4 regions of the Saccharopolyspora gregorii genome follow, and region 1 is predicted to be linked to each of the others. Evidence: riboswitches for the same ligand, from Rfam matches in the RefSeq annotation. Region 1 holds a riboswitch; each other region holds the start of a gene.
What was found. A riboswitch is a leader RNA that binds a small molecule or an ion and turns the genes downstream of it on or off. The one in region 1 is predicted to bind cobalamin.
Positions count from the first base shown of each region.

Region 2: it holds a riboswitch for cobalamin, as region 1 does, so the genes downstream of both, H1226_RS06280 (putative cobaltochelatase) here and H1226_RS12185 (hypothetical protein) in region 1, are expected to answer to the same signal.
Region 3: it holds a riboswitch for cobalamin, as region 1 does, so the genes downstream of both, H1226_RS17505 (ABC transporter substrate-binding protein) here and H1226_RS12185 (hypothetical protein) in region 1, are expected to answer to the same signal.
Region 4: it holds a riboswitch for cobalamin, as region 1 does, so the genes downstream of both, H1226_RS07990 (ribonucleoside-diphosphate reductase subunit alpha) here and H1226_RS12185 (hypothetical protein) in region 1, are expected to answer to the same signal.

Region 1 covers NZ_CP059556.1:2,829,611-2,836,738, forward strand. Annotated here, with positions in the region: gene H1226_RS12170 (GntR family transcriptional regulator) at 1-92, shown strand, start outside; gene H1226_RS12175 (2-hydroxyacid dehydrogenase) at 170-1,144, shown strand; gene H1226_RS12180 (DUF3558 domain-containing protein) at 1,387-1,911, shown strand; cobalamin riboswitch at 2,123-2,290, shown strand; gene H1226_RS12185 (hypothetical protein) at 2,445-3,302, shown strand; gene H1226_RS12190 (PLP-dependent cysteine synthase family protein) at 3,299-4,402, shown strand; gene H1226_RS12195 (MFS transporter) at 4,399-5,655, shown strand; gene H1226_RS12200 (CoA transferase) at 5,795-7,128, opposite strand, start outside.
Region 2 covers NZ_CP059556.1:1,432,666-1,439,793, forward strand. Annotated here, with positions in the region: gene H1226_RS06260 (S1 family peptidase) at 1-280, shown strand, start outside; gene H1226_RS06265 (LysE family translocator) at 354-980, opposite strand; gene H1226_RS06270 (S1 family peptidase) at 1,284-2,063, shown strand; gene H1226_RS06275 (GNAT family N-acetyltransferase) at 2,252-2,719, shown strand; cobalamin riboswitch at 2,789-2,917, shown strand; gene H1226_RS06280 (putative cobaltochelatase) at 2,976-5,123, shown strand; gene cobO (cob(I)yrinic acid a,c-diamide adenosyltransferase) at 5,582-6,196, shown strand; gene H1226_RS06290 (cobyrinate a,c-diamide synthase) at 6,193-7,128, shown strand, end outside.
Region 3 covers NZ_CP059556.1:4,049,467-4,056,594, reverse strand. Annotated here, with positions in the region: gene hrpB (ATP-dependent helicase HrpB) at 1-1,347, shown strand, start outside; gene H1226_RS17515 (hypothetical protein) at 1,624-2,292, opposite strand; gene H1226_RS17510 (hypothetical protein) at 2,636-3,370, opposite strand; cobalamin riboswitch at 3,636-3,802, shown strand; gene H1226_RS17505 (ABC transporter substrate-binding protein) at 3,906-5,420, shown strand; gene H1226_RS17500 (ABC transporter permease) at 5,417-6,376, shown strand; gene H1226_RS17495 (ABC transporter permease) at 6,373-7,128, shown strand, end outside.
Region 4 covers NZ_CP059556.1:1,803,097-1,810,224, reverse strand. Annotated here, with positions in the region: gene H1226_RS07995 (bifunctional metallophosphatase/5'-nucleotidase) at 1-1,678, opposite strand, end outside; cobalamin riboswitch at 1,897-2,120, shown strand; gene H1226_RS07990 (ribonucleoside-diphosphate reductase subunit alpha) at 2,243-5,071, shown strand; gene H1226_RS07985 (ribonucleotide-diphosphate reductase subunit beta) at 5,097-6,170, shown strand; gene H1226_RS07980 (class I SAM-dependent DNA methyltransferase) at 6,255-6,908, shown strand; gene H1226_RS07975 (flavoprotein) at 6,975-7,128, opposite strand, start outside.

The DNA of each region.
Region 1 (7,128 bases):
GGCGCGCCACCTCGCTGCTCACCGCGCACCTGGCGGGCTCCGAGGAGCGGATGCTCGCCGCGCTCCAGCGCATCTGGGCCGCCACTTCCTGACACCCACGCGGAACCCGGCTCCTCGCCACCGGCGGGGAGCGGGTTCCGCGCGCCCGGAACACCCCGAGAGAGGAACCATGACCGGTCACATCGTCAGCTTCTACGACCTCAACGACATCACCGAGGCGTCGTTGCGCGAGCACCTGCCGGACCTGCCCGGGCTGCGGATCACCGAGATCGGGCCGGCGCAGGACCCCGCCGACCACCTGGACGCGCTGGCCACCGCGACGATCGTGCTGGCCCCGCTGGAGAAGGAGCGGCGGATCGGCGCCGAGCTGCTGGACGCGATGCCGCGCTGCGAGCTCGTGCAGTCCGTCGCGGTCGGCTTCGACGGCGTGGACCACCTCGCCGCGGCCGAGCGCGGCATCCCGGTGGCGAACCTGCCCGGGTTCAACGCCGACGCGGTCGCCGACTGGACGGTCGGTTCGCTGCTGTTCCTGCTGCGGCACTACGCGGCCGGGCACCGCAAGGTGGAATCCGGCGGCTGGGGGCCGGAGGGGTTGCGCGGCCGCGACCTGGCGGCGCTGACGGTCGGGATCCTCGGCTTCGGCAACATCGGCCGCGCGGTGGCCCGCCGCCTGGACGGCTTCGGCGCCCGGGTGGTGGTGCACGACCCGGTGCCGTCCGAGCCGGGCCGGGAGTACCTGCCGCTGGCCGAGGCGGTGGCCGCGTCGGACGTGCTGAGCCTGCACCTGCCGCTGAACACCGCCACGCACGGCCTGGTCGGCGACGAGCTGCTGGCGCGGATGCGGCGCGGCGGCTACGTGCTCAACGCGGGGCGTGGCGGCGTCCTGGACGAGCGGGCGCTGGTGCGGGCCCTGGATTCCGGGCAGCTGGCGGGCGCGGCGCTGGACGTGTTCGAGCAGGAACCGCTGCCCGCGGACTCGCCGCTGCGGGGCCGCTCGGACGTGCTGCTCAACCCGCACACCGCGGGCGTGACCTGGGACGCCTACCACAACCTCCGCGGGAAATTGTTCGCGAAGCTCGCCGCCGTGCTGTCCGGGGAGCGGCCCGCCGACGTGGTCAACGGGGTCGAGCCGCGCCCCCGCTGAAGTTGGCGGGTTCTCGTCATCGGGAGCCGTTTTCGGGGCCGGGGCCGCCGGTGGTCCGGGTCCGCTCGGGGCAGCCGGTGCGCCGGGCCGGTCGCTCGATTCCTGGGCGGTACGGCCGAAGCCGCGTTGCTGCCGGAGCCACTCGCTGGACGCGCGGGACATGATCGACGCGTCCAGCGGGGAGGGCGCGAGTTCTCCGGATCGACCCGATCCGGACCGGATCAACGGCAGGCGTGATGAGTGTGAACGAGAAGGTTGCGGTGCCCCGCATCGGCGCGGTTCGGCTCGGTTCGGTCGGCTTGGCCGTCGTCGCCGCGCTGTCGCTGGCGGGATGCGGCGGCGTGCAGGTCGACTCCCCGAAGGACGCGAGCGGGGAGAAGCCCTGCGACCTGGTGCCCGAGCAGACGGTTCACGAGCTGGGATTCCACCTGGGCGGCAAGGAGGACGCGGGCGCGTGCACCTGGAGCACCCCGCGGGACAGCGTGCGGCTGGAGGTCGGCGTGGTCGCGGACCGGTCGCTGCAGGACTTCCAGGACGCGGCCGAGGAGTACTCCGACTTCGGCGAGCTGACCATCGGCGGGCACCCGGCGGTGCGCGCGAACTCCGGCGACCCGAAGGCCGACGGCACCTGCGAACTGGTCGTGGCCGCCGATGCGGACCAGGCGGTGTCGGCGAAGTCGAAGATCCCCAGCGGTGCCACCGCCGACCCGTGCGAGCTGGCGGAGCGGGCCCTCGACGCGGCCGTCCCCTCCTGGCCCGCCGCCTAGCCGCCGGGCGCACGGCGAGGTCGCGGTGATCCCGCGTCCGGTGGGGTGGCAGCACCGGGCGCGGGAGCCGGAGTCGCCGATGTCATATTCGCGAACGGCGATGCGTGCGCCGGTGTCCGCCACCTGCGGCGACACCGGTTCCGCCGACCGCGGTGCGGGTTCCGGGCGGTGGCCGCGGCCTTGACATCGGCCACCGGGGCTGCGAACTTCTGAGCCGTTCGAACGACGGTGTGCAGGAAGCCGGTGCGAATCCGGCGCGGTCCCGCCACTGTGAGCGGGGAGTCGTCCTCCACCCGAGCCACTGCCGGTCCCCGGCGGGAAGGCCGGAGGCCGGTGCCGATCCGCGAGCCAGGAGACTGGCACCGTCGTGCCGATTCGTGCGGGGTCGCGGAGCCCCGGAGGAGGTACGTGGTGTCGCGCATCGCCGCATCGCGCCGGGAAGTCCGGCAAACCGTCCACATCGGACACTAGTCGTCCCCGCGGGTTCGTCCCGCCGCTGTGCGTTCCGTTCCGGTTCCAGCTCGGGGAGACACGTGCGTCCTGCCACCACCACTGATCAGTCCTACGTGGACTCGCTGGTCGAGTCCGCGCTGTCCGGTCACGTCCGCGATGCGGGCGGGAACGGCCCGGCGGAGCTCTCCGCCGCCGTCGCGTTCCTGACCGTGCAGGCCGCCCGGCACACCGGCCGCGGCACCGGCTACACCAACACCGTGCTCAGCGTCCGGATCGCCGACGCCGTCGGCTCGTGCGCCGTCGAACCCGGCGCCCTGGACGAGGACGCGGTGCGCGACGCCGTGGGACGCACCGCGGCCGAGCTGCTGCGGCACCCGCTGCTGCCGGTTCGGGTCGCGGCGCTGGACGCCTACCTCGCCGCGCTCACCCCGCACCCCGCGCACCCGCTGTCCCGGCAGGTGGTGATCCCGGCGGGCGACTCGCTGGCCAAGTCCACCGCCCGCGCCCGCGCGGTCGCCGCGATCACCGCGGTCCCCGATGGCGGCCGGGTCGCGGTGATCGGCGTGGTGAACTCGCTGCTCGCCGCGCTGCGGGACCGCGGCCTCGACTACGTGCCCTGCGACCTCAAGGGCGGCCGCACCGAGTGGGACGAGCCGATCCGCACCGACCACGCCGCCGCGATCGACGGCGCGGACGCGGTGCTGGCCTCCGGCATGGTCCTCGGCAACGGCACCTTCGACGACATCGCCGCGACCTGCGCGGCCCGCGACCTGCCGCTGACCCTGTTCGCGCAGACCGGATCCGCGGTGCTGCGGGAACTGCTCGGCGGCCCGGTGCGCGCGCTGTCGGCGGAGCCCTACCCGTTCTTCTGGCTCTCCGGCGAGGACACCACGATCCACACCTACGAGGCCGCCCGCGCCACCGAGGTCGTGCGGTGACGGGTCGCGCGCCCGCCCGCTGCGACTCGGCCCTGGATCTGATCGGAGGCACCCCGCTGCTGCGGGTCGCCGCGCCGATCGCGTTCCCGCACCCGGGTTTCTGGGCGAAGCTGGAGAGCACCGCGCCGGGCGGCATGAAGGCCCGCGCCGCGCACGCCATGCTCACCGGGGCCCGGGCCCGCGGAGAACTGCGCCCCGGCGGGACGGTCGTCGAGTCCACCAGCGGCACCCTGGGCATCGGCTTGGCGTACGTGGGGACCGCGCTGGGCCACCCGGTCGTCGTGGTCGCCGACGCGGAGCTCGACGGGCAGACCCGCGCGCTGCTCACCGCGCACGGGGTGCGGGTGGAGCTGGTGCGCGACCCGCACCCGGTGGGCGGCTGGCAGCGCGCGCGGCTGGACCGGGTGCGGGAGCTGCTGGCCGAGCTGCCCGGGGCGTACTGGCCGGACCAGTACAACAACCCGGACAACGTCACCGGCTACCGCGCGCTCGGCCACGAACTGCTGGACCAGCTGCCGGACGCGCAGGTCGTGGTGTGCAGCGTCGGCACCGGCGGGCACAGCGCCGGCATCGCGCGGGCGCTGCGCGAGCGCGCCCCCGGGGTGCGGCTGGTCGGGGTGGACGCGGCGGGGTCCGCGGTGTTCGGCGACCCGGTGGCGAAGCGCCTGATGCGCGGCCTCGGCAGCAGCATCCACCCCGGCAACGTGGACTACGCGGCGTTCGACGAGGTGCACCTGGTCGGCGCGGCGGAGTCCGTCGCGGCCTGCCACCGGCTCGCCGCCGGCGCGTTCGTCACCGGCGGCTGGAGCACCGGCGCGGTGGCGCTGGTGGCGTCCTGGTGCGCCCGGGAGCTCGGCGCGGACCAGGTGGCCGCGGTGTTCCCGGACGGGCCGCACCGCTACTGGGGGACGATCTACGACCCGGACTTCCTCGCCGCGCAGGACTTCCCGGAACCCGCCGCCGAACCGGTGGACGCGGACGGCATACCGTCCGAAGTGGACAGCAGAACGACGTGGAGGAGGTCGCGCAAGGTGGTCGATCCGTGTGCCCGGCGAGCCGACGGCCCGGCGGAATGCCCGGTCTGCGAGGTGCGGCCGTGAACCGCGCCGCGTTCGCCCGGTTGTCCCCGGCGGCGAAGCTGCTGGTGATCAACCAGTTCGGCATCAACGTCGGCTTCTACATGCTGATGCCGTTCCTGGCCGCGTACATGAGCGGGAACCTCGGCTACGGCGCCGCCGTGGTCGGGCTCGTGCTCGGGGTGCGGAACCTGAGCCAGCAGGGCATGTTCCTGCTCGGCGGCACCGCGGCGGACCGGCTCGGCTGCCGGCCGATGATCATCGCCGGTTGCGCGCTGCGCGTGGTGTCGTTCGGCCTGTTCGCCGTGTTCACCACGCTGCCCGGCCTGTTCGCCGCCGCGATCCTCACCGGTCTGGCGGGGGCGCTGTTCAACCCGGCGGTGCGGACCTACCTGATGCACGAGGCGGGGGAGCGGCGCGCCGAGGTCTTCGCCGTGTTCAACGTGTTCCAGCACGCGGGCACCCTGGTGGGGCCGCTGCTGGGCGCGGCGCTGCTGGCGGTGGACTTCCGGGTCATCGCACTGGTGGCGTGCGTGGCGTTCGCGGTGCTCACCGGCGCGCAGCTGCTGGTGCTGCCGCACCGCGAGGTCGAGCCGCAGCGCCAGAGCGTGCTGGGCAGCTGGCGGGAAGTGGTGCTGAACCGCCGGTTCCTCGGCTTCACCCTGGCGCTGTCGGCGTACTTCGCGCTCTACAACCAGCTCTACCTGACGCTGCCGCTGGAGGCGCAGCGGGTGTCCGGGGTGGCGTGGTCCATCGCCGTCGTGTTCGGGGTGTCCACGCTGATCGGCGTGTTCGGGCAGGTGCGGATCACCGAGTGGTGCCGGGCGCGGTGGAGCTCCGGCCGGTCCATCGTGGTCGGCCTGGCCTGCATGGGCGGCTCGTTCGTGCCGATCCTGCTGGCCGCACCCGTGCTGCCGGAACGGCTGCCCGTCGGCGGCATCGCCGGGACGGTGCTGGCGTTCGTGCCCGTGGTGCTCGCGATCGTGCTGTTCACCGTCGGGCAGGCGATGACGAACCCGTTCGCGATGGAACTGCTTCCCGCGGTCGGCAGCGAACGCCTCGCCGGCACCTACTACGGCTTCTACTACCTGGTCTCCAGCCTGGTCGCGGCCGCGGTCAGCTGGCTGGCGGGCGCGCTGCTGGACGCCTTCGCCGAGCCGGGGATGCGCTGGCTGCCGTGGGCGGTGCTGCTGCTGGTGGGCCTCGCGGGCAGCGCGGGCACCCGCCTGCTGGAACGCCGGGGAGCGCTCACCCCCAACACCCCGGCCGACGCCTGACCGCCCGAGGACCAAGCGGGTCTCGGTCCTCTCCTGTCAGCGGCAAAGCCGCTGAGCCGCCGACCACGTACGCAGGTCGACCAACCGCTGAGATTCCGCCACCCGAGCGCTGAGCAACCCGTGTTCGACCACCCGCAGCTCAGCGGTCGAGCCATTCCGGGCGGGAAGAGCCTCGTGGGACCAGAACGGTGCGGTAGTGGCCGGGGGTCGCGGACATCCGGACCTGGTCGGTGACGCCCTGGTAGTGGCCCAGCGGCGTCTCGGCGGTGAACGTCTCCGGGTCGAGGTAGGCGTGCCGGGCGTCGCTGCCCGCGGTGGCCGCCGCGTACTCCTTGTCGAACACGCCGAGGCTCAGGATCCAGAGCGCGGCGCGGGTCAGCGACACGTGCACCCGGTAGCTGCCGCCGTCGACGGCGCGGCGGGCCAGCGCCTCGGCCACCCCGGTCGCCATCAGCCAGGACACGATGTAGTCGTTGACCACCAGGATCGGCGGCAGCGCAGGCGTCTCCCCGTCGCCCTCCAGGTTCATCATGCCGGTGAGGCTGCCCGCGGTCTGGTCGAAGCCGACGCGCCCCGCCCACGGCCCGCGCTCGCCGTTGAGGGTGGTGGTGGCGTGGACGATGCCGGGCCGGGCCTCGGCGGCCTGCTCGGCGGAGAGCCCGATGGAGTCGAGGAAACCGGGCCTGCGGTTGGCGAAGAACACGTCCGCTCCGGCCAGCAGCTCCCGGATGCGCCGCGACCCGTCCGCGCCGTAGGGGTCGAGGGTCGCGGAGCGGGTGCCGACGTTCGCGGTCACGTAGGTGGTGTCGTGCTCCATCTCGCCGGGCCGCCACAGGTTCAGCACGTCGGCCCCGTGCAGGGCGAGGGCGCGCCCCACCCCGGCTCCGGCGATGACGTGGCCCATGCCGAGCGCGCGGATGCCGTCCAGCGGTGAGCCACCGCCGGTGAGCGGTTCCGGTTCGCTCTCGCCGATCTTGGTGATCTCGATCAGCGGCAGGTCGGCGAGGGCGTCGCGGTAGTGCGGTTCGGCGAGCAGTTCCTCGGTGCTGCGCAGCATCGGCAGCACGGTGCCCGCTTCGACGGCCGCGTTCTCCAGGTCGAGCGCGTTCCAGCCGGAGATCGCCTTCGCGACGGCCTGCGCGTCGTCCGGGACGCCCAGCAGCTTCTGCGCCGCGATCTTGATCTTCGGGTAGGGGTTGAGCGGCATCACCCAGCGGTCGTCGGCGGTGCGGTAGAAGGCGAAGCCGAGCGCGTTCGACGGGTTCGCCGCCGAGGCCGCCGGATAGCCGTTGACCAGCTCCCACCTGCGGTCGTAGAACGGGCACAGCCGGTGCGGCGCGGACCGCAGGTCCACTTCGATGTCCTGGCCCTCGCCGCCGCGCAGCCGCCACAGCTTCGCGATCGCCGCCGACTTCGCGGCCAGTGCGATCGCCGAACCCCCGCCGAGGCGCAGGGTGCTGGGCACCACCGGGT
Region 2 (7,128 bases), 1.4 Mb from region 1:
GCCGTCCAGCACGCTCCGCCAGGCGCACCCGCCGATCACCAGCGACCAGGACTGCAGCCGCGCCTACGGCGGGCAGTACGACCCGCGAGGCCAGGTGTGCGCCGGGCTCCCCGGAGGCGGGGAGGACAGCTGCCAGGGCGACTCCGGCGGACCGCTCGTGGCCGGGGACAAGCTGATCGGCATCGTGTCCTGGGGCAACGGCTGCGCCCGCCCCGGCCAGCCCGGCGTCTACACGAGGCTCGGCGCCTACCACGACGAAGTCCAGGCCCAGCTCCGCTGATCCCCCCCCACCACCGAGGCGCACGGCCCGTTCGACCGCACCGCGCGGTCGAGCGGGCCGTTCTGCTGCGGGGTCAGGCCGCGACGAGACCCGCGGAGATGGTGAGGAAGGCCGCCGCGCTGATCACGTCCAGGGAGCGGGCGAAGCGCGGGCGGCGCAGCCGGTCGGCGATGCGGGCCGCGCCCAGCACGATGGTGACCTCCCAGATCGCCGCCAGCACCAGGAACACCGCGCCCAGCAGCACCAGTTGCAGCGTCGGGTTCGCCGCCGAACCCACGAACTGCGGCAGGAAGGCCAGGCTGAACAGCAGCATCTTCGGGTTCGTGATGTTGCTCAGCAGGCCCTGCCAGAACGGCCGGGTCGTGGCGCCGCCTCCGGAGAGGCCGTCGCCGGTCTCGGCGCGGGTGAGCCACAACCCGCGCACGATCATCGCGGCGAGGTACACCAGGTACGCGGCGCCGGCCCACTTCAGCGCCGCCAGCACCGCCGGGTGGCTGGTGATCACCGCGCCGAGCCCGCAGATCACCAGCGCCACCTGCAGGATGCTCGCCGCGTGGATGCCCGCCAGCGCTCGCAGCCCGGCGCCGATCCCCTGCCGCAGCGACGTCCGCAAGATCAGGAACGCGTCCACCCCGGGCGTCAGCACCACCACTGCGCTGGCGAGCAGGAACGCCGGCAGGGTCGTGGGGTCCAGCAGCATGACGAGTTCGCTCCTTGCCTGGTCGACGCGCGCGCGGAGGCGCCGGTGAGCGCGCGGCCCACTGGTCGAGGTTTCACCGGATCGGGGGTGATCTCGGTTCCGCGTCGTCGCGGGCACCGGAGATCTTGACTGAGTGGGCGGGACGAACCACCTCTGCCGAAGCAGTGTTCCGAATTTTTTCCCGCCTAAGTCCATCTTAACGAAAAATTATCATGAGCCGATGTGAGCTCGCCCTCGTCATCCCGGCGTGATCGGGCCGCTACCGTGTGCCGCCGAACGACGCCGCACGTCCAGGAGGCAGCCGTGCCCGACCGATCCAGCCCGCTCGCCCGGATCGCCGCCGGAGGCGCTGCCGCCGCCACCGCGGCCACCGCCGCGCTCGCCGCACCGGCCGCCGCCGACCCCGCGCAGGAACGCGTGCTCGGCGGCACCGACGAACGCGCGGCGCCCTGGGTGGTCGCGCTCACCGACCAGGCCGGGCGCCAGTTCTGCGGCGGCACCCTCGTCACCGAGATCAAGGTGGTCACCGCCGCGCACTGCGTGGACGGCCACGACGCGGCGGAGCTGCGCGCCGTCACCGGCCGCCCCGACCTGCGCACCACCGGCGGCGCCGACACGCCCGTCGGCGACGTCTGGGTGCATCCCGAGTTCCGCGACGTCACCGGCGGGCACGACGTGGCGGTGCTGACGCTGGCCGCACCGGTGCGCGAACGACCGCTGCCGATGGCCGGGGCCGACGAGACCGCCCGCTACCGGCCCGGCACCCCGGCGCGGGTGCACGGCTGGGGGCGCACCACCGAGAACGGGCCCACCTCGGCGACGCTGCAGTCCGTCGAGGTGCCGATCAGCGCGGACGCCGACTGCCGCGCCGCCTACCCGGGCTACGAGCCGGGGACGCGGGTCTGCGCGGGCCCGCCCGAAGGCGGCCGGGACGCGTGCGCCGGGGACTCCGGCGGACCGCTCGTCGCCGACGGCAGGCTGATCGGCGTCGTCTCCTACGGCACTGGCTGCGGACGTCCCGGAACACCCGGCGTGTACACCCGGATCTCCGGGGTCGCCGACGACGTCGCCGCGCGGCTCTGAACCCGGCGTCCCGCACCGCGGGACGGGCCGGTGCCGCCCGGTGCTCGCGCCGCGGCGGTGCACCGGTCGCCGTGCGCAGCACCGACCCGCTCCGAGGCCCGCGCGCCCGGGCGCGCGGGACGTGGTGTGCGCTACTTCCACCGCAGGTGACCCCGGGTGTCGTAGCCGGAATGTGATATCCCGTTGGGGTGACCCTGCAACCGCTCGCCACCGCCGTCCACCGCGCCTACACGGCCGACCTCGACGCCGAGGACTTCTACCGCATGCTCCGCTTGCGCGTGGACGTGTTCGTGGTCGAGCAGCAGTGCGCCTACCCGGAACTGGACGGCCGGGACCTGGAGACCACCACCAGGCACTTCTGGATCGACTCCGCCGACGGCTACGTGCTCGGCTACCTGCGCCTGCTCGAAGACCCCGACGGCACCTTCCGCATCGGCCGCGTCGCCACCGCCAAGGACGCCCGCGGCCTCGGGCTCGGGCGCAAGCTGATGCGCGCCGCGCTCGCCGAGATCCAGCGCGCGCCGGCGACGCTGTCCGCGCAGACCTACGCGCTGGAGTTCTACCGCGGATTCGGGTTCGAACCCTCGGGTGAGGAGTATCTCGAAGACGGCATCCCGCACGTCGACATGCACCGATACCCGGGTTCGCCGCGCTGAGCGAGCCGCGCCGGTTCCTCGCCCGTCGCGGGGATGCGACGATGCTCGCTGGTCCCAGCCAGGGCAGGTCAGGAAACCGGTGCGACACCGGTGCGGTCGGCGCCACTGTGACCGGGGAGCGGATCTCCCCCGCGAGCCACCGGGCGCTGCCGCCTGGGAAGGCCGGAGTTCCGCGCTGATCCGGGAGCCAGGACACTGCCTCGCCCAGGCGCAGCCGACATCGGGGCGTCCGAGACCCGAGGAAGGAACACCTGGCATGACTGCTCCCGCGAGCCCGCGGTACCCGTTCACGGCCGTGGTCGGGCACGACGACATGCGGCTGGCGCTGCTGCTCAACGCGGTGCACCCGCGCATCGGCGGGGTGCTGGTGCGGGGTGAGAAGGGCACCGCGAAGTCGACGGTGGTGCGCGCGCTCGCTTCGCTGCTGCCCGCGCTGGACGTCGTGCCCGGCTGCCGCTTCGGCTGCGAACCGCGGCGACCCGACCCGCGGTGCCCGGACGGCCCGCACGCCGAGGTCTCCGGGACGACACGCCCCGCGGAACTCGTGGAACTTCCGGTCGGCGCCACCGAGGACCGGCTCGTCGGCTCACTCGACCTGGAACGCGCGCTCACCGAAGGCGTCAGCGCCTACCAGCCCGGGCTGCTGGCCGCGGCGCACCGCGGCGTGCTCTACGTGGACGAGGTCAACCTGCTGCACGACCACCTGGTGGACCTGCTGCTGGACGCCGCCGCGATGGGCCGCGCGCACGTGGAGCGGGAAGGCGTGTCGGTGACGCACGCCGCCTCGTTCCTGCTCGTCGGCACCATGAACCCGGAGGAGGGCGAGCTGCGCCCGCAGCTGCTCGACCGGTTCGGCCTCACCGTGCAGGTCGCCGCCTCCCGCGACGTCACCACCCGCACCGAAGTGGTGCGCAGGCGCCTCGCCTTCGAAGCGGACCCGGCCGGCTTCGCCGAGCGGTGGGCCGCCGAGGACGCCGCGCTCGCCCGCCGCATCGCCGACGCCCGGTCCACAGTGGAATCGGTGCGGCTGCCCGACGCCGAGCTGCGGCGGATCTCCGCGCTGTGCGCCGCGTTCGACGTGGACGGGATGCGCGCCGACCTGGTGCTAGCCCGCACCGCCGTGGCGCACGCCGCGTGGCGCGGCGCCGACGAGGTCGCCGAAGCCGACGTGGAGGCCGCGGCCCGGCTCGCGCTGCCGCACCGGCGCCGCCGCGACCCGTTCGACGAACCCGGCGTCGAGGAGGACCAGCTGCAGCAGGCCCTCGAAGACGCCGCCCAGCACGCCGAGCAGGAACCGGCCGACGACCGGAACGCCGGCGACGATCAGGACTCCGCCGACGATCAGGACTCCGGCGACGAACCGCCGGAAGGTCCCGACGACGGCCCCGGCGGAGGCGGTGGTGGGGCGCCCGACGGCGGACCGGACGACGGACCCGACGGGCCCGGTGGCGGCGAAGCCCCCACTCCGCCGGACTCGCCCGCGCCGAACGGCGACGGCGGTTCCCGGCGCGAGGACGGCCCCGGCCAGGCTCCCGCGAACAAGCCCCCGGCCGCGCCCGCGCCCGCGTTCCGCGCCCGGCTGCTCGAAGTCCCCGGCGTCGGCGAAGGCGCCCCCGGCCGGCGGTCCCGCGCCCGCTCCCGCAGCGGGCAGACCGTTCGGGCCTCCACAGTGGACGGTCATGGCGTGCACCTGCCCGCCACCCTGATCGCCGCCGCCCCGCACCAGCGCACCCGCGGCCGCAGCGGCCCCGGCCTCGTGCTGCACCGCGACGACGTCCGGCGCTCCGTCCGCGAAGGACGCGAAGGCAACCTCGTGCTCTTCGCCGTCGACGCCTCCGGCTCCATGGCCGCCCGCGAACGCATGTCCGCCGTCAGCGGCGCCGTGCTCTCGCTGCTGCGCGACGCCTACCAGCGCCGGGACAAGGTCGGCGTGGTCACCTTCCGCGGCGACCAGGCCGAACTCGCGCTGCCGCCCACCTCCTCCGTGGAGATCGCCGCCACCCGGATGCGCGACCTGCGCACCGGCGGCCGCACCCCGCTCGCCACCGGTCTGCTCAAGGTCCACCAGGTCATCGGCACCGAACGCACCCGGGACCCGCGGCGGCGCCCGCTGCTGGTGCTGCTCACCGACGGCAAGGCCACGGTTCCCGCCGGTGACGGCGGAACCGGGCGCGCCCGCGCGAAGCGCGCGGTGCAGGACTCCATGCGCGCCGCCGGACTGCTCGCCGGGCTCGGCGTCGCCTCCGTCGTCGTCGACTGCGAGCAGGGCGTGGTGCGGCTCGGCCTCGCCGCCAAGGTCGCGACCGCGCTCGGCGGGGCCTGCCTCCGGCTCGACGAGCTCTCCGCCGACGCCGTCGCCGGAGTCGTCCGCGCCGCCCGCGGCACCACCGCCGGCGCAGCTTGATTCCGATTCGATTACGACACCGGCCGGGCGGAGTAGGAATATCCCGATGTAGTTGGTAAGGTGTTCTTCGTCCACCTGACCCCCAGGGGTGGACCACGAAGCGCCCTCGCGCTCCCGATGACCCCCAGGTCGGTCGAGCGCGGGGGCGCTTTCTATTGCTTGGGGGGTCGTGGTCGTTTTGCTCGGGGGGCGGGTGGCGGAACCTCAGCTGTTCCCTCGCTGCGGGATCGTTTTCACCGGTGGCTCCGCCACAGGAGAAAACGCTGTCCTCGCGAGGAAACAGCTGAGAACCCGCTGCGGTGCCGGTTGCTCGGGTGGTCGGCAGGTCAGCGGCTTCGCCGCTGAGAGGATCAACTGATCAACTGATCAATCGGTCGACTGGTTGGGGTCGGTCGGTGGTGGTGAGGTCTGCGACAGCGGGGTGGGGTGGTCCTGGGGGTGGCTTAGGGTCTGGGGTCATGCCTCAGGGAAAGCCGAACGTCGTTCCGCAGGACGGTCTCACCACGCGGCAGCGTCGCAACCGTCCGCTGCTGCTCGTGCACACCGGGGAGATGAAGGGCAAGTCCACCAGCGCCTTCGGGCTCGCGCTGCGCGGCTGGAACCAGGGCTGGTCCATCGGGGTGTTCCAGTTCGTGAAGTCGGCGAAGTGGAAGGTCGGCGAGGAGAGCGCGTTCCGCGCCCTGGGCAAGCTGCACGACGAGACCGGTGAAGGCGGCCCCGTCGAATGGCACAAGATGGGCGAAGGCTGGTCCTGGGCCCGCAAGCAGGGCAGCGAAGAGGACCACGCCGCCGCCGCGCTCGAAGGCTGGCGGGAGATCGCCCGCCGCCTCGGCGAGGAACGGCACGGCATGTACGTCCTCGACGAGTTCACCTACCCGCTGCACTGGGGCTGGATCGACGTCGGCGAAGTCGTCCGGACGCTGCGCGACCGGCCCGGCCACCAGCACGTCGTGATCACCGGCCGCAACGCTCCCCAGGAGCTCGTCGACGCCGCCGACCTGGTCCTGGAGACCACGAAGGTCAAGCACCCGATGGACGCCGGGCAGAAGGGCCAGAAGGGCATCGAGTGGTGAGCCCGCGCGTCGTCATCGCCGCGCCCGGCTCGGGGCAGGGCAAGACGACGGTGGCGACCGGTCTGCTCGGCGCGCTGCGCCGCCGGTCGCTGCGGGTCGCGCCGTTCAAGGTCGGCCCCGACTACATCGACCCCGGCTACCACCACGTCGCCTCCGGGCTGCCCGGCCGGAACCTGGACCCGGTGCTGGTGGGGGAGGAGCGGATCGCGCCGCTGTTCCGGCACGGCAGCGCCGGTGCCGACCTGGCCGTCGCCGAAGGCGTGATGGGCCTGTTCGACGGCAAGATCGACGGGCCGGGTCCGGGCGACGAACCGGCCTTCGGCTCCACCGCGCACGTCGCGGGCCTGCTGCGCGCCCCGGTGGTGCTCGTCGTCGACGCGCAGGGGCAGTCGCAGAGCATCGCCGCGCTGCTGCACGGGTTCCGCAGCTTCCAGCCCGGGGTGCGGCTGGCCGGCGTGATCCTCAACCGGGTCGGTTCGCCGCGCCACGAGCAGGTGCTGCGGGACGCGGCGGACTCGGTGGGGCTTCCGGTGCTCGGCGCGCTCGGCCGCACCGGCGGGCTCAGCGTCCCGTCCCGGCACCTCGGGCTGGTCACCGCCACCGAGCACGGCGGCGCCGCCACCGACGCCGTCGAAGCCATGTCGGACGCGGTCGAGTCCGGGGTGGACCTGGACGCGGTGATCGCGCTCGCGCGCAGCGCCCCCGCCCTGGACGGGCCCGCGTGGGACGCCGCCGCCGAAGTGGTGCCCGTCCCGGACCGCCCGGTGATCGCCGTGGCGGGCGGGCCCGCGTTCACCTTCGCCTACACCGAGCACGTCGAACTGCTCACCGCCGCCGGAGCCGAGGTCGCGGTGCTCGACCCGCTGCGCGACGAGGAGCTGCCCGCGGGCACCCGCGGGCTCGTGCTGCCCGGCGGGTTCCCCGAGCAGCAC
Region 3 (7,128 bases), 1.2 Mb from region 1:
GAACTGGCCTGCTGGGGTACCCCCGACGGAACCGCGCTCACCTGGTGGGACGAGCCGCCCGCCGGTCCGCTCGCCGCCGGGCAGCAGGTGCTGCGCGGCCTCGGCGCGCTCACCGCCGATGGTGCCGTCACCGGCCGGGGAGCGCGGCTCGCCGAGCTCGGCCTGCACCCGCGGTTGGCGCGCGCACTGCTCGACGGGGCCGAACGGGCGGGCGCGCGGACCGCGAGCGAAGTCGTGGCGCTGCTCGACGACGACACCGTCACCGACCAGTCCGATGTGGACTCGGCGCTGTCCCGGTTGCGCCGCGGCGGGCCCGGATCCGGCCGGTGGCGGCGGGAATCCCGCAGGCTCGCCGAGCGCGTCCACGGCACCGGGCGAGGCGGTTCGGCGGCGGAGGTCGTCGCGTTCGCCTACCCGGAACGCGTCGCGCGCCGCCGCGCCGCCGACTCGCCGATCTACCTGATGGCCGCCGGCACCGCCGTCGAACTGCCCGCCGGATCACCGCTGCGGCACGCCGAATGGCTCGCCGTCGCCGTCGCCGACCGCGCACCCGGCGCCGCCCACGGCACCGTGCGCCTCGCCGCGCCCATCGACGAAGCGCTCGCCCGGCGGGTCGCGGCCGCGTTGCACAGCACCCGGGACGAGGTGGGCTGGACCGGCGGGGACGTGCGTGCAGTGCGCGCCGAACGCATCGGCGCCATCACCGTGGACAGCAGGCCGCTGCGCGAACCCGACCCGGCACTGCTGCGGGCCGCGCTGCTCGACGGGCTGCGCCAGGACGGGCTCGGCATGCTGGCGTGGAGCCAGGACGCGACGCGGCTGCGGCACCGCATCGGCTTCCTGCACGAGGCGCTCGGCGAACCGTGGCCGGCCGTGGACGACGAATCCCTGCTGTCCCGGGCCGATTCGTGGCTGGAACCGGAGCTGTCCCGGGCGCGCGGACGCGCGGACCTGGCGCGGATCTCCGCCGGGGGAGGACTGCGGCGGTTGCTCCCGTGGGATCGGGCGGCCCGGTTCGACGCACTCGCGCCGGAGAGCGTGGAGGTGCCGTCCGGATCGCGGATCAAGATCGATTATTCGGGAGAGCGGCCGGTGCTGCCGGTGAAGGTGCAGGAGGTCTTCGGCTGGCGCCAGGTGCCACTGCTCGCCGACGGGCGGGTTCCGCTGCTGCTGCACCTGCTGTCGCCCGCCGGGCGACCCGCCGCCGTCACCGCCGACCTCGAATCGTTCTGGACGACCGGCTACCCGCAGGTCCGCGCCGACCTCCGCGGCCGCTACCCGAAGCACTCCTGGCCCGACGACCCCACCACGGCGACCCCGACCCGCCGGACCCGCCGCCCCACCTGACCGGTGGGAGGAGTGAACGGACCGTTCGTCCCATCTGGTTGGTCGAAGGGTCCGTTCACTCGGTGCTGCGGCGCGGTTCGTCGCCGACACGCCCGGCTGAACGGGCCGTGGGGGTGGGGAGTGAACGGACCGTTCGTCCCGTCTAGTTGGTCGAAGGGTCCGTTCACTCGGTGCTGCGGCGCTCGTGCGCACACCGCGCAGGCGTTTCGGGGTGGAGTGAACGGACCGTCTGTCCGATCTATTTGGTCGAACGGTCCGTTCACCCCGCCGCGGTGGTCAGCCGAAGGGGACGAGCACCAGTTCGGCGGCCCGCACGTCCGCCGAGGTCCACCCGGTGATCCCGGCCAGCACGCAGCCGGTGCGGATCACGGCCTCCTCGTCCAGTTCACCCGGGTCGAGGTGGTCCTGCTCGACGATCCCGGCGGCCGCGACCGCCTCCCGGATCCGGTCCGGCAGCTCGGGGAGCGAGCCTTCGAGGTCGTCGGAGTTCGTCCACAGCACCTCCGCGCCGTCCTCGGCGAATTCGAGGCCGCAGCACGGTCCGTCGAAGTTGTGCGCCAGGCTGAGCGCCGCCCCGCCGGTGCGGGACAGGGCGAGCGCGGCGGATTCGAGCCCGCCCTGCTCGTTCGAGACCGAATCGGTGTGCCCCGCGTCGTCGAACACGAAGGTCCACCCGCCGATCCGCCCGGCCAGCAGCGCGGAGGCGCAGTCGGTCTCACCGAGCGCGGTGCGCGGCAGCGAGGAGTGCTCGTCGGCCCGCTCCTCGGGGAGCGTGCAGGGGCGCGCGTGCGCGAGCCGTGCCCCGAGCGCTTCCAGCGCTTCGCGCGGCTGGAGGTCGCGCACCAGGTGCACGATCTGGTGCGGGTCCTCCGCGCCGAGTTCGGTGATCCACGCGGGGCGGCCCTCGGGATCCAGTGCTGCGGCGGGGAAGGCGGGTTCGGGCATCGTCGTCTCCAGTCGGTTCGGTTCTTCTCGGCACCTTGCCCCAGGGCACCGACAATTCCGTCCCGCTGCGCGGTCGGGTGGAGGTCTTCCCCGCGTGAGCGGACTTCCGGCTCCGAGCGTGTCCGGCTCTCCGGAACAGCCGGACTGCAAAATGCGTCCACAGTGGACGGAATGGTCGGTGGTAGGTCTCCCCGGATCCGAATCCCCGGTCGTGGCACCACCCGCTGCGCTTCCACCCGCTGCCGTTCCACCCGCTGCGCTTCCCACCATTGCGCGACCACCCGCTGCGGAATCCGCCGACGCGCCCCCGGAACCGCGCGAGGGGAACGCGGGGCGCGGGCGCTCAGGTCAGCGCCACCGCCACCAGCGGAGCCGCCCGCAGGTCGTCCATCGTCCACGTCACCCCGGCCAGCGCGCAGCCGATGCGGGTCACCGCGGCCTCGTCGGTCTCGCCCGGCTCCAGGTGGGCGCGCTCCACGATGCCGGCGGCCGCGGCGGCGGCGCGCACCTCGGCCGGTGGTTCGGCGGTCTCGTGGTCGAGGTCGTCGGAAGTCGTGCGGTACGCGCGCGAACCGTCCACCGCGTAGTCGAGGCTGAGCAACCCGCTGATGTTGGCGTGCAACGTCATCGCCGGGCCGCCGGACGCGGAGAGGGCTTCCGCCGGTGCTCCCGGGACGGGCCGCGGGACCTCCGGCTCCTGCAGCGCGGACCAGTCCCCGGTGCGCATCCCGCCGAGCAGTGCGCGCATCGTGTCCAGGCCGCCGACCTGGAAGGTGGTGCCCGCGTCGTCGAACACCAGCGTCCAGCCGCCGATGCGGGTCGCCAGCAGCACCGACAGGCACTGCGGATCGCCGAGCGCCGCGCGCGGCAGCGAGGTGAACTCGTCCGGCCGCTGCTCGGGCAGCGTGCACGCCGCGGCGGAACCCGGGTCCGCGCCGAGCACCTCCAGCGCCCGCGCCGGTTCCAGGTCGCGCACCAGGTGCGCGGTGTGGTTCGGGCCCGGCACGTCCAGTTCGGACAGCCAGATCGGATAACCGGTGGCGTCCAGGGTTCCAGGTGGGAAACCGGGCGTGGGCATGGCGGCTCCTCGTCGTCGTCGGCGGGTGCCGGTGAGTCTGCCCGGTGCGGTGGCGGCCGCCGCGGTTCCGCGCGCTCCCCGCTGCCGAACGCGGGAATCCCCTCGCCCGCTCGCCCGCCGGGTGCTGCACCGTTCTCCGGAGGAGGCCGGGCGGGCGCTCCGCCGCGCGCGGGCGGTGGGCGACGGCACCGCGACCCGCGGTGACGTGATGCCGAGCGGTTCACACTTCCTTGACAAGGCACGACGCGGGCTGAAAAGTTGACGAGTCGTTCCAATGCGACGGTGTGCAGGAAACCGGTGCGAATCCGGTGCGGTCCCGCCACTGTGAACGGGGAGCCGCGTCCACCAGCGCCACTGTCGGGCAGCCGATGGGAAGGCCGGGCGCGACGTCGATCCGCGAGCCAGGAGACTGGCACCGTCGTACCGATTCGCACGGGGTCGCGGAGCCCCGGAGGAGGTACGCAGTGCACCCGGATTCGCCGCACACGCCCGGTTTCCCCGCTGTTCCCGAACCGGCCCGCGCCGCGTGAGCGGCGTGATCGGTCGCAGGCGGCTGCTCGCGGGCGTGGCCGGAGCGATCGCCGCGGTCCCCCTCGTGTCCTGCGCCGGTGGTTCCGGGGCGAGCGCGGGCAGGCTGCGGCTGGCGTTCCCCGCCGGTGGCGCCACCGAATCGCTCGATCCGCACACCGGTTCGCTGTTCGTCGACCAGGCCCGCGCGAAGGCGCTGTTCGACACGCTCGTCGGCTACGCCGACGACATGAGCGTGGTGCCGCGGCTCGCCGAGAGCTGGCAGCCCGACCCGACCGGTACCCGGTGGCGGATCCGGTTGCGCCCGGCCGAATTCCACGACGGCAGGCCGGTGACCGCCGAGGACGTGCTGTTCACCTACCGGCGCATCGCCGACGACGCCACCGCGGCCCAGTCCGCTTCGCACTTCGCCGACGTCGACTTCGGCGCCAGCCGGGCGATCTCGGCGACCGAACTGGAACTCGTGCTGGGCGCGCCGAACTTCGAGTTCCCGTCGGCGTGGGGCGCGCCCGCCACCGAGATCGTGCCCGCGGGCACCACCGACTTCACCGCCCCCGTCGGCTCCGGCCCGTTCCGGTTCGTCTCCTTCGAACCCGGTGGGACCGCCGTGTTCGCCCGCTTCGACCGGCACTGGTCCGGGCCCGCCACCCCGGCCGAGCTGGAATTCGTGCTCATGGAGCAGGAGAGCGCACGGGTTAACGCGCTGCTGTCCGGGCAGGTCGACTACGCGCACGACGTGAGCGCCAACTCGGTCCGGCTGCTGGAGCAGGGTGGCCGGGCGCGAGTGCACTCGGCGCCGTTCGGCACCATGCAGGCCCTGCTGCTCAAGGTGGACCGGCCGCCGTTCTCCGATCCGCGGCTGGTGCAGGCGGTGCGCGCCGGGCTGGACCGGCAGGCGTTGCTGGACATCGCGCTCAGCGGGCAGGGCAGGCTCGGCAACGACCTGTTCGGCGCCGGGCTGAAGTACTACCCGCCGGACCTGCCCGCGCCCGCGCGCGACGTCGACGCCGCCCGGGCGCTGCTGCGCGAAGCCGGGGCCGACGGGCTGAGCTGGGAACTGCAGACCAGTTCCGTCGACCCCTACTTCGAATCCGCCGCCAGCCTCATCGCCCAGCAGCTCGGCGAGGCCGGGATGCGCGTGTCGCCGCGGATCGGGCCGGCCGAAACGTACTTCTCCGACATCAAGGAGCACGGCGTCGCCTCGCTGTCCCGGACCGCGGCGCTGCCGGTGCCGACGTTCCTCGGGCAGCGCATGACCTCGGACGCGGGGAGCAACAACTACACCGGGTACCGCTCCGCCGAGTTCGACGAGCTCTACGGGCGGGCGCTGGCCACCGCCGACGACGCCCGCCGAGCCGACCTGCTGGTGCGCGCGCAGCGGCTCGCCCGGGAGAGCAGCGGCAACGTGGTGTGGGGCTTCAGCGGCTGGAACGTCGCCACCGCCACCTCCGTGGCCGGGGTGCGGGGCGCGCCGCCGAACTCGCTGGACTGGGCCCGCTTCGATCGGGTGAGCGTGGGTTGATCGCGCCCGCCGCGCGGGCGTCCGCCGCGGTGCTGCCCCGGCTCGGCGTGGCGCTGGTGCAGATCGCCGCGGTCGCCGTCGGCGTGTTCGCGCTGACCGCGCTGCTGCCCGGCGACACGGCGCAGGTCGTGCTCGGCGAGCACGCCGACACCGGGCAGCTGGAGGTGCTGCGGCGGCGGCTCGGGCTCGACCAGCCGTGGGGGACGCGGTTCGCGCAGTGGGCCGGCGGGATGCTGCACGGGGACCTCGGCACCTCGCTGCGCACCGGCAGGCCCGTCCTCGACGAGATCACCCGCAACGCCGCCACCACCGCGCTGCTCACCGCGCTGACGCTGCTGGTGGTGCTGCCGCTGGCCGGGTGGCTCGGCGTGCGCAGCGGGCTGCGCGCCGGGAGCCGGTTCGACCGGGCGGTGAACTCGGTGGTGGTGCTGCTGAACTCGGTGCCCGAGTTCGCGCTGGCGCTGCTGCTCGTCGGCGTGTTCGCGGTGCGGGCCGGCTGGCTGCCGGCCACCGCGGGCGGGCTGTCCGGGTGGTCGCTGGTGACGGAGCCCGCGGTGCTGGTGCTGCCCGTCGGCGTGCTCGCCGCGAAGCAGCTCAGCGCGCTCGCCCGCCAAGTCCGCACCGGTGTGGTCACCGCGAACGGCGCCGAGTACGCCACCCACGTGCGCCGCGCCGGTCTCGGCGAGCGCGACGTGGTGCTGCGGCACGTGCTGCCGAACACCATCGGGCCGGTGCTGCAGCAGCTGGCGCGCACCGTGGACGGGCTGCTCGGCGGCGTCGTCGTGGTGGAGGCGCTGTTCGCGCTCGGCGGGATCGGCTCCGGATTCGTGGAAGCGGTCAAGGCCCGCGACCTGCCGGTGGTGCAGGGCTACGCGCTGCTGTTCGCGGTGATCACCATCGGCATCAACCTGGTCATCGACCTGGTGGCGCGGCGGTTCCGGGCGGGTGCGCGGTGAGCCGCGCCGCCGGGTGGCTGCTGCTCGGGGTGCCGCTGCTGGCGGCGCTGGCCGGGCCGGTGCTCGCCGGGCTGCTGCCGGGCGGCGGATCGGTGCGGGCCGCGAACGTCCCGCTGCTGCCGCCCGGGGCGGACCACCCGCTGGGCACCGACGTGCTCGGGCGGGACGTGCTGGCCCTCGCGCTGCACGGCGGCGGTTCGGTGCTGGTGCTGGCGGGCGGCGCGCTGCTGCTGACCTACTTGGTGGGGGTGCCGCTGGCGCTGGCCGCCGTCGGGCAGCCCCACCGGTGGATCGACCGGTGGCTGACCCGCGGGCTGGACCTGGTGCTGGCGCTGCCCGGGTTGCTGGTGCTCATGGTGCTGGCCGCGACCGGAACCCGGACCGGTGCGGCGCTCGTCGTCGCCGTGGCGCTGCTGCAGCTGCCCGCGGTGGTGCGGATCGTGCGCAGCGCGGCGCTCGGCGCCCGGCGGCGCGGGGTGGTGGAAGCCATGGCGCTGCAAGGGGAATCGTGGTGGCGGGTGCACTTCGGCTACGTCGGGCGCGGCGTGCTCGGGCCCGTCGCGGTGGACGCGGGCGGGCGGCTGAGCCTGGTGCTGTACCTGGTGGCCTCGGCGAACTTCCTCGGCCTCGGGATCGACCCGGCCACCGCGGACTGGGCGGTGCTGGTGGAGCGCAACCAGGAGGCGCTGTTCCTGCAGCCGTGCGCCGTGCTGGTGCCCGCGGGCCTGCTGGTGGCCCTGTGCACCGGCCTC
Region 4 (7,128 bases), 1.0 Mb from region 1:
GCGGCACCACGTCGGGGTGCTCCGCCAGGTAGCCCAGCAGCGCGTCCAGGTCCACCGGCCCGCCCGCGACGTCGGTGCCCTCGGTGAAGCCGCTGAACCCGTCCCCGCCGCCGGCGAGGAAGTTGTTCACCGCCACCCGGTACGGCGCGGCCGGGTCCACCGGTGCGCCGTCGAGGGTGAGCCCGGAGACCTTCGACCCGATGGGCGCGGACCGCGAGTACTCGTAGTGCAGGCCCGCCGACACCTGCAGCACGTTCTCGCCCTCCGGGCTCCACTGCTGCTCCAGCACGTCCCGCAGCTGCGCGCCGGTGAGGGTCATGGTCTGCATGGTGTTGCCGAAGGGCTGCACCGCGAACGCTTCGCCGTAGGTGATGACGCCGTCGCCTTCGCCCGCCGGGGAAGAGGCGTGCGGCAGGTCGGCGCGCACCCCGCCGGGGTTGGTCAGCGCGAGCTGCGCCCCCGTGTCGCGGGTGGCGGCGAGCTGCGCGTCGGCGATGACGCTGCCGAGGCCGGATTCCCCGGACGGCGCCGGGGTCTTCAGCAGGTCGCCGGTGGCGGTGCCGACGGCGCGGTTCGCGATCGGCGCCGCCTTCGCGCGGGCTTCCTCGACGAGCGCGGCCGTCTCGGCGTCGGGTTCGACGTCGCGGGTCACGACCTCGTTGCGCGCGGTGCTGCTCTCCCGCACCACTTCGCGGGTGTCGCGGTCGACGCGCAGGTCCAGCACCGACAGCAGCCTGCCGTAGGAGGCGCCTTGCACGAGGGGACGCGGGTCGCCCGCCGGGTCGGTGGCGGTGCAGGTGTACTGCTGGTGGCTGTGCGCGCTGAACACGGCGTCGACCTGCGGGGAGACCTGTTCCGCGATGCGGCTCGCGGGGCCGCCGGGGGTGACCTGGCAGGAGTTCGGGCCGCCGCCGTCGGCTTCATCGCCCTGGTGCAGCAGCACGACCTGCGCCTTGACGCCGAAGCGCTCCAGCGCGTCGGAGGTGCGGTCGATGGCTTCGACCTCGTCGCCGAACCGGAGTCCGCGCACCGCTTCGGGGCTGACCACGTCGGGCAGGTCCTGCAGGGTCGCGCCGATCACGCCGATCGGCACCCCGCCGGAGACCTGCACGGTGAACGGCAGCAGCGCGGGGGCACCGCCGTCCTCGAAGGTGACGTTGGCGCCGAGGTACGGGAAGTCCGCGCCGGCGAAGGAATCCCGGAACTCGCAACCGTCCTGCGGGTGGCAGCCGCCGGTCTGCAGCCGTTGGAGTTCCTGGTAGCCCTCGTCGAACTCGTGGTTGCCGACGACGTGGCCGCGCACGTCCTGCGAGTTGAGGAAGTCGACGGTGGGTTCGTCGTGGAACAGCGCGGAGTTCACCGGCGAGGCGCCGACGCTGTCGCCGGTCGAGAAGACCAGCGAGTTCGGCACCTCGTCGCGCAGCCGCTGCAGGTGGGTGGCGAGGTAGGCGGCGCCGCCGGCGTCGACGGTCCGGCCGTCGTCGAGCTCGATCTGCCCGGAGGACCCGGTGGGCGGTTCGAGGTTGCCGTGCAGGTCGTTGAAGGTGATCAGCCGGACGTCGGTGGTCGCGGGCGGGTCCTGCGGCGCGGCGCCGGCGGTGGCCCCGGTGGCCGTGGCCGCGGTGGCCAGTGCGGTGGCGGCGACGGCGAGTCCGCGTCGCACGCGGTGGGCACGCATGGTTCGGTCTTCCTCCCAGGTGGTGATCTCGGGAGGCAGTCTGCCCGGGCCCGCTGCCGACCACCACCGATTCCGCGTCACACCTCGCGGTCGTGCGGAGCCGCCCGCGGCCGGGCAGGATGCGGCCGAGGAGTGCGCGGACGACTACCGAGCGCCTCCGCACCGGCACCGCCACGCCGATGATGATGGGGTCCGGATCACCGCCGAACCCAAGATGTAGTGTGGCGCCCGCTGATGGTTCGCCGGTCCGCCCGGCGTGACAACAGGGAACCCGGTGCGAATCCGGGACTGCCCCGCAGCGGTGAACGGGAACGACCGCCGTCACCACCTCCCGGTGGTGCAGCACTGGACGCTCGGCGTCCGGGAAGCGACGGCCAGTAGGCCCGGTGCCGAGCACCGGTCGCCCGTGAGTCCGAAGACCTGCCATCGGTGCGCGCACGAGGGGTGCGCGCCGTCCGGGACCTCGCGGGAGGGTCGTGGGACGAGCGGTGCCGTGCGCGCCGCGGGTCCTGGCGCGTTCCGAGGAGTTCCGGGCAGGTGTCCGAGCTTGCGAGGAGAGAGCCAGTGACCGAGTCCACGACCCGGCCGTCAGCGACCGCGGTGGTACCGGCAGGAGTGCGGGTGCTGCGGCGCGACGGAACCGTTTCCGGTTGGGACGAAACGAAGATCTCCGTGGCGTTGACCAAGGCGTTCCTGGCGGCCGAGGGGGATTCGGCCGCGTCGTCGTCGCGGTTGCACCAGGTCGTCGCGGAGTTGACGGAGCAGGCCGCGCAGGGAGTGCTGCGCCACGCCGGCCCCGAGGGCCTGGTGCACATCGAGCAGATCCAGGACGTGGTGGAGCTGGCGCTGATGCGCGGCGGGCACCACGGCGTCGCCCGCGCCTACGTGCTCTACCGGGAGGAGCACGCGCAGGCCCGCGAAGCCGAGGCGCGGCGGACCGAGGACGCCGCGCCCGTCCTGGAGATGACCGCGCCGGACGGCACCCGGGTGCCGCTGGACTGGGAGCGGGTGTCGACCGTCGTCGAGCAGGCCTGCTCGGACCTCGACGACGTGCGCGCCGACCAGGTGCTGCGCGAGGTGCGGCGCAACGTCTACGACGGCATCAGCTCCGCGGAGCTGGCCGAGTCGCTGACGATGGCGGCGCGCACCTTCGTGGAGGCGGAGCCGAACTACTCGCTGGTGACGTCGCGGCTGCTGCTGGACAAGCTGCGCCGGGAGGCGCTGAGCTTCGTCGCGGGCGAGCCGGCCGAGGCCGACCAGGTGCAGATGCGGGACCGCTACGCCGGTTACTTCGCCGACTACGTGCGCCGCGGCATCGAGCTGGAGCAGCTGGCCCCGGAGCTGGCCCGCTTCGACCTGGAGCGGCTGGGCGCGGCGCTGGACGCGGACCGGGACATCGCGTTCGGCTTCCTCGGCCTGCAGACGCTCTACGACCGCTACCTGCTGCACGAGGACGGGGTGCGGTTCGAGCTGCCGCAGGCGTTCTTCATGCGGGTCGCGATGGGCGTGGCGCTGCGCGAGGACGACCGGGAGGCGCGGGCGATCGAGTTCTACGACCTGATCTCCTCGTTCGACTTCATGTGCTCGACGCCGACGCTGTTCAACGCGGGCACCACCCGCCCGCAGCTGTCGTCCTGCTTCCTGACCACTGTGGACGACGACCTGCACGGGATCTTCCACGGCATCAGCAACAACGCGCTGCTGTCGAAGTACGCGGGCGGGCTCGGCAACGACTGGACCCCGGTGCGGGGCACGGGCGCGCACATCAAGGGGACCAACGGTTCCTCGCAGGGCGTGGTGCCGTTCCTGAAGATCGCCAACGACACGGCGGTCGCGGTGAACCAGGGCGGCAAGCGCAAGGGCGCGGTGTGCGCGTACCTGGAGACCTGGCACGTGGACGTCGAGGAATTCCTCGACCTGCGCAAGAACACCGGGGACGACCGGCGCCGCACGCACGACATGAACACGGCGAACTGGGTGCCGGACGAGTTCCTGCGCCGGGTCGAGGCCGACGAGCCGTGGACCCTGTTCTCCCCGGACGAGGTGCCGGACCTGCACGACCTGTACGGCACCGCGTTCGCGCAGCGCTACCGGGAGTACGAGGCGGCCGCCGAGCGCGGTGAGCTGAAGGTGTTCCGCCAGGTCCGCGCGGTGGATCTGTGGCGCCGGATGCTGACGATGCTGTTCGAGACCGGGCACCCGTGGATCACCTTCAAGGACCCGTGCAACCTGCGGTCGCCGCAGCAGCACGCGGGCGTGGTGCACTCCTCGAACCTGTGCACCGAGATCACGCTGAACACGAGCGAGGACGAGGTCGCGGTCTGCAACCTCGGTTCCATCAACCTCGCGCGGCACGTGACGGCCGAGGGCCTGGACGTGGAGCGGCTGCGGCGCACGACCCGCACGGCGGTGCGGATGCTGGACAACGTCATCGACGTGAACTTCTACACGATCCCGGAGGCGCGGGCCTCGAACCTGCGGCACCGCCCGGTGGGCCTGGGCCTGATGGGCTTCTCGGACGCGCTGTTCGCGCAGCGCATCCCGATGTCCTCGCAGGCGGCGGTGGAGTTCGCGGACCTGAGCATGGAGCACATCAGCTTCCACGCGATCGCCGCGTCCTCCGAGCTGGCCGCCGAGCGCGGGCGCTACGAGTCGTTCGAGGGTTCGCTGTGGAGCCGGGGCGTGCTGCCGATCGACTCGCTGGAGCTGCTGGCGCAGGCCCGCGAGACCGGCGTCGACCTGGACCGTTCGTCCACACTGGACTGGGACGGGCTGCGGGAGCGGGTGCGCGCGAACGGCATGCGCAACTCGAACGTGCTGGCCATCGCCCCGACGGCGACGATCTCGAACATCTGCGGCGTCGGCCAGTCCATCGAGCCGCTGTACCGGAACCTGTACGTGAAGTCGAACATGTCGGGCGACTTCACCGTGCTCAACGCCGACCTGGTGCGGGACCTCAAGGCCGCCGGGGTGTGGGACGAGGCGATGGTGCAGGACCTGAAGTACTTCGACGGCGACCTGGCCCCGATCGACCGGGTGCCCGCGGAGCTGAAGTCGTTGTACGCCACCGCGTTCGAGATCGAGCCGCGCTGGCTGGTCGAGGCCGCGTCCCGCCGCCAGAAGTGGATCGACCAGGCGCAGTCGCTGAACCTGTACATGGCGGCGCCGAGCGGCCGCAAGCTCGACGAGCTGTACCGGCTGGCGTGGCGCAAGGGCCTCAAGACCACCTACTACCTGCGGTCCAGCAGTGCGACGCACGTGGAGAAGTCCACGCTGCGCGGCACCGACGGCAAGCTCAACGCGGTCTCCCCCGCCGCCGCCCCGGCCCCGGCCCCGTCGCCGCAGCCGCAGGCGTGCGCGATCGACGACCCGGACTGCGAAGCCTGCCAGTGACCGCCCCGTTCCCCTTGGAGGACTCATGACTTCCGTGCACACGACCGACGCCACCGGGCTCGGCGAGATCGACCGCGGCGCGGGCCGGATCAACGTCGACGACAAGGCGATGATCAACGCGCAGGCGGACGTGAACCAGCTGCTGCCGCTGAAGTACGGCTGGGCGTGGGAGAAGTACCTCGCCGGCTGCAACAACCACTGGATGCCCACCGAGGTGTCCATGCACGCCGACATCGCCCTGTGGCGCTCCCGCGACGGGCTCACCGAGGACGAGCGGCTGATGCTCAAGCGCAACCTCGGGTTCTTCGCCACGGCGGAGTCGTTGGTGGCCAACAACATCGTGCTCGCCGTGTACCGGCACATCACCAACCCCGAGTGCCGCCAGTACCTGCTGCGCCAGGCGTTCGAGGAGGCCGTGCACACGCACACCTTCCAGTACATCTGCGAGAGCCTGGGCCTCGACGAGGGCGAGCTGTTCAACGCCTACCGCGAGATCCCGTCCATCTCGGAGAAGGACGAGTGGGCGCTGCGGCACACCCAGAACCTGGAGAACCCCGAGTTCGCCACCGGCGGACCGGAGCGCGACCAGGCGTTCCTGCGCGACCTCATCGCCTTCTACGTGATCTTCGAGGGCATGTGGTTCTACACCGGTTTCGCGCAGATCCTGTCGCTGGGCAGGCGGAACAAGATGGTCGGCATCGCCGAGCAGTACCAGTACATCCTGCGCGACGAGTCGATCCACCTGAACTTCGGCATCGACTGCATCAACCAGATCAAGCTGGAGAACCCGCACCTGTGGAGCGCCGAGTTCCAGGAGGAGGTGCGCGGCATGCTCGCCGACGCGTGCCGCCTGGAGGTCGCCTACGGCCGGGACACCATGCCCCGCGGCATCCTCGGCATCAACGCCGAGCTGTGCGAGCAGTACATGCACTTCATCACCAACCGCCGCTGCGCGCAGCTGGGCCTCACCCCGGTGTTCGCCGAGGTCGAGAACCCGTTCCCGTGGATGTCGGAGGCGATGGACCTGAAGAAGGAGAAGAACTTCTTCGAGACCCGCGTCACCGAATACCAGTCCGGCTCCTCCCTCACCTGGGACTGACGGATCGGGCCGCCCGCCGGGGACTCGGCGGGCGGCCCGCGGGTTCCGCCCCGCCGGGCCGTCACCGCGGCATAGGGTGCCGGGATGGGTGTTCCGGTTCCTGATCTCGACGTCGTCCGGGAGTCCTACGACCGCGTGGCCGACAACTACGTGGACATGGTGACCACGACGGGCATCGGCGACGTCCGCGCCCACCCGTGGCTGCGCGCCGCGATGGACGTGTTCGCCGATCAGGTCGCCGGGCTCGGCCCGGTGCTCGACATCGGTTGCGGGCCGGGCACGGTCACCGGCTACCTGGCCGAACGCGGGCTCGACGTGTCGGGCGTGGACCTGTCGCCCCGGATGGTCGAGCACGCGCGGCGGCTGCATCCGGGGTGCTCGTTCCGCGTCGGCTCCGCCACCGAGCTCGACCTGGCGGACTCGTCCTTCGGCGGGCTGCTCGGCTGGTGGTCGCTGTTCAACCTGCCGCGCGAGGTGCTGCCGGGCGTGCTGTCGTCGTTCGCGAGCGCGCTCGTCCCGGGCGGTCAGCTGATCATCGCGACGCACGTCGGCGACGACGACGTGCAGCGCACCAAGGCCTACTACGGCGTCCCGGTCCGCTGGACCACGTACCAGTGGCGGCCCGAGCAGCTCACCGCGCTCGTCGAGCAGGCGGGCCTGCACCCCACCGCCGAACTCCGCCTGCCCGCCGACGAGCACACCGGCCCCGGTGTCGTCCTCGTCGCCCGCCGCGACTGACCCCGGCCCCAGGTGAATGGCCCACCCGCCCGTTCTTCGTGGTCGAATGGGCCATCGACCGGCAGATCAGCTCGGCAGGGCGGCGCGGAGGGCGGTCAGGTCGAAGGTGGCGATGCCATCGGGATCGCGGTGCAGCACCTCCTCCGGCGGGAGGAACCGGACACCGCTGCCCGCCAGCAGCGCGTGGTGGGCGGCGTAGGCGAGATGCCGCCGCAGCACC